One region of the Methylobacillus pratensis genome, then DNA from elsewhere that is predicted to be linked to it. Evidence: predicted binding sites of a transcription regulator. Region 1 holds the regulator's gene; each other region holds the start of a gene.
The links. The regulator sigma-54, encoded in region 1, starts transcription at its own class of promoters, with help from an activator protein. The targets are predictions, from matches to a motif close to TGGCACNNTTCCTGCT.

Region 1 (3,251 bases):
GGCGACAGGCTGATCGTGCGCGAGGACAAGGAAGGCTTCCAGCACAGCACGTCCTATGGCAATCCCACCACCTTCAAGCAGAAGCGCGATGGCAAGAACGAATACATGGAAGGCAGCGCCCAGCGGATAGAGTATGATGGACGCATGGACAAGGTGCAGCTGTTTACCAAGGCATGGGTCAAACGCGGCGAGGATATCGTGCATGGCGACTACATCATGTATGACGCCAATGCCGAGTATGCGGAAGTCATCAGCGGCGGCTCGCAAGCGGCGACACCTGCAACACCCACTGGCCGAGTGCGGGCCATTATCCAGCCCAAGAAGAAACCCGCGGCAGAAACTCCCTGAGCTTGACGGCTATTTGGAGGGCCTTTGTCTGTATGCGGGCCGAAGGCAACCGCGCTTTATAGAGACGGCATCGATAGATATTGCATAAATGAGTGAATTAATCGTAGAAAGCTTACGCAAGAAATACAAGTCGCGCACCGTGGTGCAGGATATTTCCCTGCAGCTCAACAGCGGCGAGGTGGTCGGGTTGCTCGGGCCGAACGGCGCGGGCAAGACTACCAGTTTCTACATGATGGTGGGCCTGGTGCCCCTAGATGGCGGACGCATATTGCTGGATGGCAAGGATCTGAGCCGGATGCCCATACACCAGCGCGCGCGCATGGGCCTGGCCTACCTGCCGCAGGAGCCGTCGATCTTCCGCAAGATGACCGTGACGGAAAACATCCAGGCCATCCTCGAATTGCAGAACATGACGGCCGAGCAGCAGAAGGAACAGCTTGAATCCCTGCTGCAGGAGCTCCATATCACCCATATACGCAACAGCATGGCGGTGAGCCTGTCCGGTGGCGAGCGACGCCGGGTGGAAATCGCCCGATGTTTGGCGACCAATCCCAGTTTCATCCTACTGGATGAGCCGTTTGCCGGGATCGACCCGATTGCCGTGCTGGACATTCAGAAGATCGTGCGTTTTCTGACCGAGCGCAATATCGGGGTACTGATCACGGATCATAATGTCCGTGAAACATTGGGCATATGCGATCGCGCCTACATCGTGAATGAAGGCCGCGTATTCGCATCGGGGAAGCCCAGCGAGATCATACATAACGAAAGTGTAAGAGAAGTTTACTTGGGCAAGGATTTCCGCCTGTAGTCAACGCAGAATTAGAGAGATGAAACAAAGTCTACAGCTAAAATTTTCCCAGAACCTGGCATTGACGCCGCAGTTGCAACAGTCGATCAAGCTGTTGCAGCTGTCTTCGCAGGAACTCAACCAGGAGCTGGAGTCGCTGTTGCAGGCCAACCCCTTGCTGGAGCGCATAGACGGCCCGGACGGTGCTGCCGAGATGTCCGAAAGCTACAGTCCCGCTCCGGATGCCGCGGTCGCCGCTCCTGCCAGCGAGGCGCCTGCGCCAGCCAGCGAGGAGTTGCCGCGCGTTGACGAATTCGGCGGCGGGGACGATTACTTCGAATCTTTCCAGGGCAGCAACCGCTGGGAAGAGGGCGGCGCCAACAATGACGACGACAACGACTTCAGTTTCCAGGAAGCGGTCAACCTCACCTTGCGCGAGCACCTGCTGAGCCAGATCAAGCTGCTACCGCTGTCAGAACGCGACCAGACCCTGGCGATGGTGCTGGTGGACGCCATCAATGACGACGGCTATCTCGAGCAGTCGCTGGAAGAGCTGGCCGAGCTTCTGCCGGAAGAGCTCGAAATCGACCTGCTCGAGTTGGAAACCGCGCTCAAGCATATCCAGAACCTCGATCCGCCCGGCATCGGCGCCCGTAACCTGGCCGAGTGCCTGGCATTGCAGTTGCGCGCCCTGCCGGCAGATACGCCCTCCGTGGACCTGGCGATCAAGGTTGCCGAGCAACATCTGCCTTTGCTGGCGAGCCGCGATTACACGCGCCTGCGCAAACTGCTGCATTGCGACGACGATGTCCTGAAAACGGTGCAGCAGCTGGTGACCCAACTCAACCCACGCCCAGGCGGCGAGTTCAGCCATATCACCTCGGACCACTACATCCAGCACGAAATCGTGGTGAAAAAGGTGAAGGGCATCTGGATCGCCAGCCTCAATGACGAAGTGGTGCCCAAGCTGCGCATCAATCAGCTTTATGCCGGCATCCTGAAACGTAATCGCGATAGCTCCAGTCAATACCTTATGAGCCAGATGCAGGAAGCGAAATGGATGATCAAGAACATCCAGCAGCGTTTCTCCACCATCCTGCGCGTGTCGCAGGCGATTGTGGATAGGCAGCGCAACTTCTTCGAACACGGCGAGGTAGCCATGCGCCCGCTGGTGCTGCGCGAGATTGCAGACGAGTTGGGCCTGCATGAATCCACCGTGTCGCGCGTGACGACGAGGAAGTACATGCTCACACCGCGCGGCGTGTACGAGTTGAAGTATTTCTTCGGCAGCCATGTGGCGACGGAGTCGGGAGGGGCGTGCTCCGCCACGGCGATCCGCGCGTTGATCAAGCAGATGGTGAGCGAGGAAAACCCGAAGAAGCCGCTGTCTGACAACCAGATTACCGACATCCTTGGCAAACAAGGCATAGTTGTTGCAAGAAGAACCATAGCGAAATACCGCGAGTCTCTACAGATACCCGCGGCCAACCAGCGCAAGTCGCTTTGATTTGCGCGTTTTTCAAGTAAGGAGAGCGTTATGAATTTGCACCTGACCGGACATCACCTCGACGTTACCCCAGCCCTGCGCGAATATGTGCAGTCCAAGCTGGCACGACTCAGCAATCACTTTGACCATGTGATTGACCTCAAGGTCACGCTGAGCGTGGAGAAACTGGTGCAAAAGGCGGAAGCCACCCTGCATGTGCCGGGCAACGACCTGCACGCGGAATGCGGGGCGGAAAGCATGTACAGCGCGATTGACTCGCTGGCTGACAAGCTCGACCGCCAGGTAGTGAAACATAAGGAAAAAGTCAGCAACCACAACCAGGCATCCGGAGGTTTGAAGCACCAGGTGGTCGAGTAATCTTTTAGCGAAATGCTGCAAAAGAGTGCCAAGTCCGGTTTTCATGCATGGATTTGGCGCTCTTGCAGCAAATCCTTCCGCTTATTCATTCCCAAGGTATTAAGCACACATGGCTGAAATCAGTGTTACCCAGCTTTACAAGGATACGCGCCGCAAGCTCAAGCTGAAATGGGTAGCAGGGTTAGCCGGCGGCGATAACCCCCTGACCAGTGAAACCGTGACCAAGCCATCCCTGGCGCTGGTTGGTCA
Region 2 (3,251 bases), on a different contig from region 1:
CTGTTGAATTTTCGATGCAGGCCCGACACTATCTTGATATCGCCTGCTTGTTTGCCTTTCCTCTTCGCTGTCATCATGAACATCACCAGCGTAGGAACGAGGGTGCGCGAAATGATATAAGAGGCCAGCATGGCGAATATCACCGCCTCTGCCATGGGGACGAACAAATAGCGCGGAATGCCTTCCAGGAAAAACATGGGCGCAAACACGATACATATGCATAGGGTGGAGACAAAGGCAGGTACGGCAATCTCCGCCGCGCCGTCGAGAATCGCTTGATGAGGCGGTTTGCCCATATGCATGTGCCGCTCCACATTTTCAATTTCTACCGTGGCATCATCCACCAGGATACCGATCGCGAGGGCAAGGCCGCCTAGCGTCATCAGGTTGATGGTCTCGCCAATCGCATGCAGCACGATCAATGATGACATGATGGATAACGGGATGGATACCGCGATAATCGCAGTGGTTTGCCAGTTGCCGAGGAAGAGCAAGATCAGCGCGGCGGTCAGGGCTGCTGCAATCAATGCCTCAAACACTACGTTGCTGATGGCCGCTTTGACAAACAAAGACTGGTCAAACATGGCTTTGAGCTTGATGTTTTCCAAGGCTTCCATTGTCTTCGGCAGGGCAGCCTTCACCTTGTTGACCACATCCAGCGAGGATGCGCCTCCCGTTTTCAATACAGAGACAAGAATGCCGCGCTCTCCGTCTTGCCGCACGATATTGGTTGCTGGGGTGGAGCCATCGCGCACCTGGGCCACGTCGCGTACATAGGTAGTCCTGCCATCAATGGTACGGATCGGGATATCGCCTATCTTGGGAATGCTTGAAATCGCCCCGTTAAGGTTGACGTCATATTGGCTTTCCCCCAGCTTGATGGTGCCGGTCGGCAAGATCAGGGTTTGCTCGGCAATGGCATTGCTGACGTCTCTAGGCGTCAGGCCGTTGGCCATCAAGGCCGCGTTATTGAGGTTCACCGCCACTTGCCGCCCACGATTCCCGTAAGGAAACGTCATTGTCACGCCTTGAATCTTCAGAAGGTTGGGACGCAGGATATTGTTGACGGCATCGCCAATTTCAATATCGGACACCGTCTCGCTGGAAAGGCCAAGCTGTATCAGAGGAAGATCTGTCGCCGAATATTGGACCACTTGCGCGGGCTGCATGCCGAGCGGCATGGAACGCTGGGCAGTCGTGACGTTGGAAAGCACCTGGGTCATTGCCGAGCGGATGTCGGTTCCCTGCTGGAAAAAGATCTTGCTGATGGACAAGCCATTCAACGAGACCGACTCCGTGTGCTCGACATCCTCTACCGTTTGATTGAGGCCGCGCAGTGTCGGGCCGGTGATGCGGTCTGCAATTTCCTTTGCGGAAAGCCCGTTGTAAGTCCAGGTGACGGCAATCACGGGGATATGGATATTCGGGAATATGTCCATGGACATGTTGCGCAGGACATAGGGCGTGGACAATACAATTAAAAGTGCCGCGACAATAAAAGTGTAAGGGCGGCGAAGGGCAATATTGACAATCCACATAACTAAAATTTATCTCCGATATTTCTGCTGAATATCTGACGTGATTGCGGAGGCTTTCTCGTGAAAGGACCGAGATAAATAGCAAAAATCATACCCAAGAGTAAACGTAGGAATTGTCCAGATAAAGGGTAGAAAAAAGACTGAGTATTGTTTATTTTCAAGCAATTCTATGTTGATTTTTGGGCAACTGTTTTTGTCGGTACAGTCAGAAGATTAAGCACGAAAAATGCGACTGTATTGGCATCAACATTTTCTTGTGATTTTCTGTTGTTGCCTCAGCAGGTGTGAAGGGTTTTCCGTTTGCGAAAAAGGATGTGAATATTTAATTTTTATTTAATAATCAATAAATTATTTTTATTTTTGGATGAGTGTCATTGGGTTGGCACATTACATGCTCATGGATTGTGGGTTTAATGCATTGGCGTTTTTAGGGTTTAAAAATGCTAATTATCCGACAATTAAGGAATCATCCAAAATGAGAAAAAACATTAGTTTTTTGATTCTAGTCATGTTGCTTGGCGCAAGCTGGGCCATTGCGGCAGAGTCTGAAACAGACGCTTCTGCAAAAGCTAGTGCAAGCAGAGGTAAGGACCGCGATTGGGCTTGGCAGCCGATCGCTTCGCCAGCAGCGCCTGCCATACAACAAAAGAAATTCGTACGTACGCCCATAGACGCATTTGTACTCGCGAAGTTGGAGGAAAAAGGTATCAAGCCTTCCCCGGAAGCGAGCCGTGCCGCTTTTATCCGTCGCGCAACGTTGGACGCCTGGGGCTTGATTCCAACCACCGCCGAGGTCGACGCCTTTGTTAACGATAAATCGCCAAACGCCTACGAGAAGCTGGTGGACCGTTTGCTGGCGTCGCCGCGCTATGGTGAGCGTCAGGCGCGTAAATGGCTGGATTTGGCACGTTATGCAGATAGCACCGGATTTCAGAATGACAATACTCGCCCGAACATGTGGCGCTATCGTGATTATGTGATTAATTCCTTCAACGAGGATAAGCCCTACGACCAATTCATCAAGGAGCAACTGGCCGGCGACGAACTGTATCCCGGCGACAACAATGCGTTGGTTGCCACCGGGTTTCTGGCAGGCTTCCCCGATAACAAGAACTCGCGCGACTTGATACAGCGCAAATACCAGATCGCGACCGACATTACCGATACGATCGGCACCGCAATCCTGGGTACCACGCTGGAGTGCGCAAGGTGTCACAACCATAAGTCCGACAAGATTTCGCAGAAGGATTATTTCGCATTGCATTCATTCTTTGCCAATGTCAATTTGGTCGAGAATATTCCCGCGCCAAAAGGTCCAGTTGAAACTCAATATGAGCAAGACCTCGCGAAATGGGAAGCTGCAACCAAGGAGATTCGGGACAAGCGCGCTGCCATCATCGAGCCAATCAAGGCTGAGGCCGAGAAATATCACCGGGAGCGCTACCTGACCGATAGCCGAGAATCCATCTTCAAGCCCCAAGGGGAGTGGAACGCCACGGACCGCTGGGTGCACCACCGCCTGGCGAATGTGACAACCGAGGAGGATTTCGGCGGTTACCTGCAAGTGACGGGCGAGAACAAGGATAGCCCCGAGCACATTAAAGAGCACGCTGAGAAATGGCAGGAATACAAAAAGCTGACGGCTGAATTGAAGAAGCTCAACAAGCTCAAGCCCAGCAAGGGGTCGGATACCATCTCGGCAATGACGGAGCT
Region 3 (3,251 bases), 190 kb from region 1:
ACACATCCGCATGAACAATACGCTCGCTATTTCCCTCGGCCAGCATTCCGACCGGGGGCGCAAGGACATCAACCAGGATTTCCATGGCGCCTGCATCCCGCAAGGCCACCAGCTCGCCACCAAGGGCATCGTGGTCGCGCTGGCTGACGGCATCAGCAGCAGCGCCGTCAGCCAGGTCGCCAGCGAATCCGTGATCCGCAACCTGCTCAGCGACTATTACTGCACCTCAGATGCGTGGAGCGCCAAGCATGCCGTCCGTTGCGTATTGAGCGCGGTCAATTCCTGGCTGTATGCCCAGACCCGGCGCAGCCAATACCGCTATGACAATGACAAAGGCTATGTCTGCACCATCAGCGCCCTGGTGATCAAATCCGGCCATGCCCACCTCTTTCATGTCGGCGACACGCGCATCTACAGGCTCAGCGGCCAAGCGCTCGAACAACTCACCGAGGATCACAGGGTCGCCGTCAATTCAGAGCAGAACTACCTGAGCCGGACATTAGGCATAAGTCCGCAGGTCGAGATCGACTACCTTTGCATGCCGGTGGAGGAAGAGGACATCTTCGTACTGGCCTCGGACGGCGTGTACGAACATACGGACGCGCAATGCATCGCCGCCGCCATCGCCAGCAACGCGAATGACCTAGACGCCGCTGCGAGGCGGATCGTGGAAGAAGCCCTTGAGCGCGGCAGCCGGGACAACCTGACGATACAGATTGTCAGGATAGACCGCCTAGACCAGCGCCGGCCCGGCCCGCTCTTGCCGTACCCGAGCCTTCCCGCGCCGCCCTTGTTGGAAGCACGGATGGATTTCGACGGCTACCATATCGTCAGGGAACTGCATCACAGCCACCGCAGCCACCTCTACTTGGCGATCGACAGCGATACCGGCCAGCAGGTGGCGCTCAAAACGCCGTCTACCGACCTGAGTGCAAACGCGGCGCAATTGAACCGCTTCGCGCTCGAGGAATGGGTAGCGCGGCGCATCAACAGCGCTCACGTGCTGAAACCGTGCAAACGCGAACGCAAACCGCAATATCTTTATATCGGCATGGAGTTCATCGAGGGCATCACCCTTGCGCAGTGGATGCGGGACCATCCCAAGCCGGACCTGGAAACGGTGCGCGGCATCGTCGAGCAGGTTGCCAAGGGTTTGCAGGCCTTCCATCGCGCCGAGATGCTGCACCAGGACCTGCGTCCGGAAAACATCATGATAGACCGCAACGGCGTGGTCAAAATCATCGACTTCGGCGCAGTCTGGGTCGCAGGCCTTGAGGAATGCAATGCGCCCGAAACCCTTCCCGTTCCGGGCGCCGTTCAGTACATGGCGCCAGAATACTTCCTCGGCGATGCCGCTTCGGCGCTTTCAGACCAGTTCTCATTGGGCGTCATCGCCTACCAGATGCTCACAGGCAAGCTGCCTTACGGCGCCCAGGCCGCCAAAATCAAGACCCGCGCGCAACTGCAGCGCCTGTCCTATACTTCCGCCATCGACGGGCACAGCAGCATTCCTTCATGGATAGACGACGCGCTGGCGAGAGCAGTGCACCCGGAACCGGAAAAACGCTACCCTGCCTTGTCGGAATTCATTCATGACCTGAGACATCCCAACCGGCAATTCCTCGACAGGCACAGGGGCGGGCTAGTGGAGAAGAATCCTCTCCTGTTCTGGAAGACGACCAGCCTGCTATTATTGCTGCTCGTCGTCGTCCTGCTCTACATCATCAAACTCTCCTGAACCTGCATGCATCCAGAAGAATCAAGGTTCCAGGAAGAAACTTGCTGTTCTGCCGCTGCCTTAGCCGATTGACAATCATCGTTGAACCAGCAACCGCCATGCTGTTGCGCATGATTTTTGCTACCGAGTTTTAATATGAAAGATATTTCTCCCGACCAAACCATCATCCTGGCCAAGATACGGCATATCGAGGAGCTCGAGCGGCTGTCGGTATGCACCGTGTTTGTCGAGACCATCGGCCTGACCATCCACCAGATCCAGGCAGAACGTGGCGCAAGCTGCCTTTACCTGGCTTCAAGCGGCCAGCGTTTCGGCAAGGAACGCAGCGAGATCATCGAGCAGAACCAGGGCCTGGAGCTGAAATTCCGCGAGGCATTGCAACGCCACCTGGACCATAACAGCATGGCCGACGCCAAGCAGCTCACCCTGGTTTCATGGATATTGCTCGGCTTCGACCAGTTGAAATCGCTACGCCACCAGGTGACCTTGCACAAGATTTCATTTCCCGATTGCATACAGTCGTTCAACCGCTTTATCGGCAGCCTGATTTCGCTGATCTTCGACATTACCGACAATGCCGTCAACAGCAAGATTTCCACTTATCTGCTCGCGCTTTACAACCTGGTGCAGGGCAAGGAGTTTGCCGGGCAGGAACGTGCCGTAGGCTCTTATATGTTCGGCTCCGGCCATGTGCAGCAGGAACACCAGCATAAGCTGCTGGAGCTGGTTGCCTTGCAGGACAGGCATTTCGAGCTGTTCTGCCAATTCGGCGGCAGCCCGTTGCAAAAGTCATGGGCGGCTTCGATGGATACCAGCATCCACCAGCGGCACCGGCAATACCGCAACAAGCTCACCCATGCGCAGGACGGCCAAGCCGTGAAAACGCACGACGGGGATGAGTGGTTCGAGCTCTGCAGCCAACGCCTCACCGATATCTGGCATATCCAGTGCCAGCTCATCAAGGGCATGCATGACATGCTGGAGACGCTGGTCAACGACGCGAAGAGCGACCTGGACAAGACCCGCCAGTACCTGCAGAAAGTGCGCCGCCAGCCGGCCCAGCCTGCTGCGTTGGACAGCGCTTTCTTTAATCTCTCCATCCCGGTGGAAAACGCCTACACCTTCCTCGCGCACGACAATCAGCACTCCTACCCCATGGAGTCCATCGTCTCGCTGCTGCAGCAGCAATCGCAGCAGATTGCCGAGATTGAAAACGAGCTGTCGGAAACCAAGAAAGCGCTGGCGGAGAGGAAACAGATCGAACGCGCCAAGGGGCTGCTCATGAGCAAGCGCGGCATCAGCGAGGTCGAGGCCTACAAAATCATGCGCAGCACCGCCATGGAACAGAACCGCAAAATCATCGATGTGGCCGACAACATCCTCGCCAGGCAGAATTCCCTATCCTGAGTGAGGTGATCGTGGTGCAACCGCACTCAGGTGGTGCAACCCGGCGCCGTCAGCCGGAATTAACAAAAATGCCGGAACCTAATAAATATCCTTAAAAAACAAGGAA

Region 2: the regulator sigma-54 is predicted to act here: its motif matches at 1,919-1,934, upstream of ACW4YW_RS10880 (DUF1549 and DUF1553 domain-containing protein).
Region 3: the regulator sigma-54 is predicted to act here: its motif matches at 1,845-1,860, upstream of ACW4YW_RS08905 (nitrate- and nitrite sensing domain-containing protein).

What each region holds. Positions count from the first base shown of each region.
Region 1 is NZ_JBSUSR010000003.1:110,896-114,146, forward strand. Features, by position in the region: gene lptA (lipopolysaccharide transport periplasmic protein LptA) at 1-348, shown strand, start outside; gene lptB (LPS export ABC transporter ATP-binding protein) at 437-1,159, shown strand; gene ACW4YW_RS07920 (RNA polymerase factor sigma-54) at 1,179-2,645, shown strand; gene hpf (ribosome hibernation-promoting factor, HPF/YfiA family) at 2,676-3,002, shown strand; gene hprK (HPr(Ser) kinase/phosphatase) at 3,112-3,251, shown strand, end outside.
Region 2 is NZ_JBSUSR010000004.1:289,624-292,874, reverse strand. Features, by position in the region: gene ACW4YW_RS10885 (efflux RND transporter permease subunit) at 1-1,538, opposite strand, end outside; gene ACW4YW_RS10880 (DUF1549 and DUF1553 domain-containing protein) at 2,047-3,251, shown strand, end outside.
Region 3 is NZ_JBSUSR010000003.1:296,084-299,334, reverse strand. Features, by position in the region: gene ACW4YW_RS08910 (protein kinase domain-containing protein) at 11-1,738, shown strand; gene ACW4YW_RS08905 (nitrate- and nitrite sensing domain-containing protein) at 1,874-3,145, shown strand.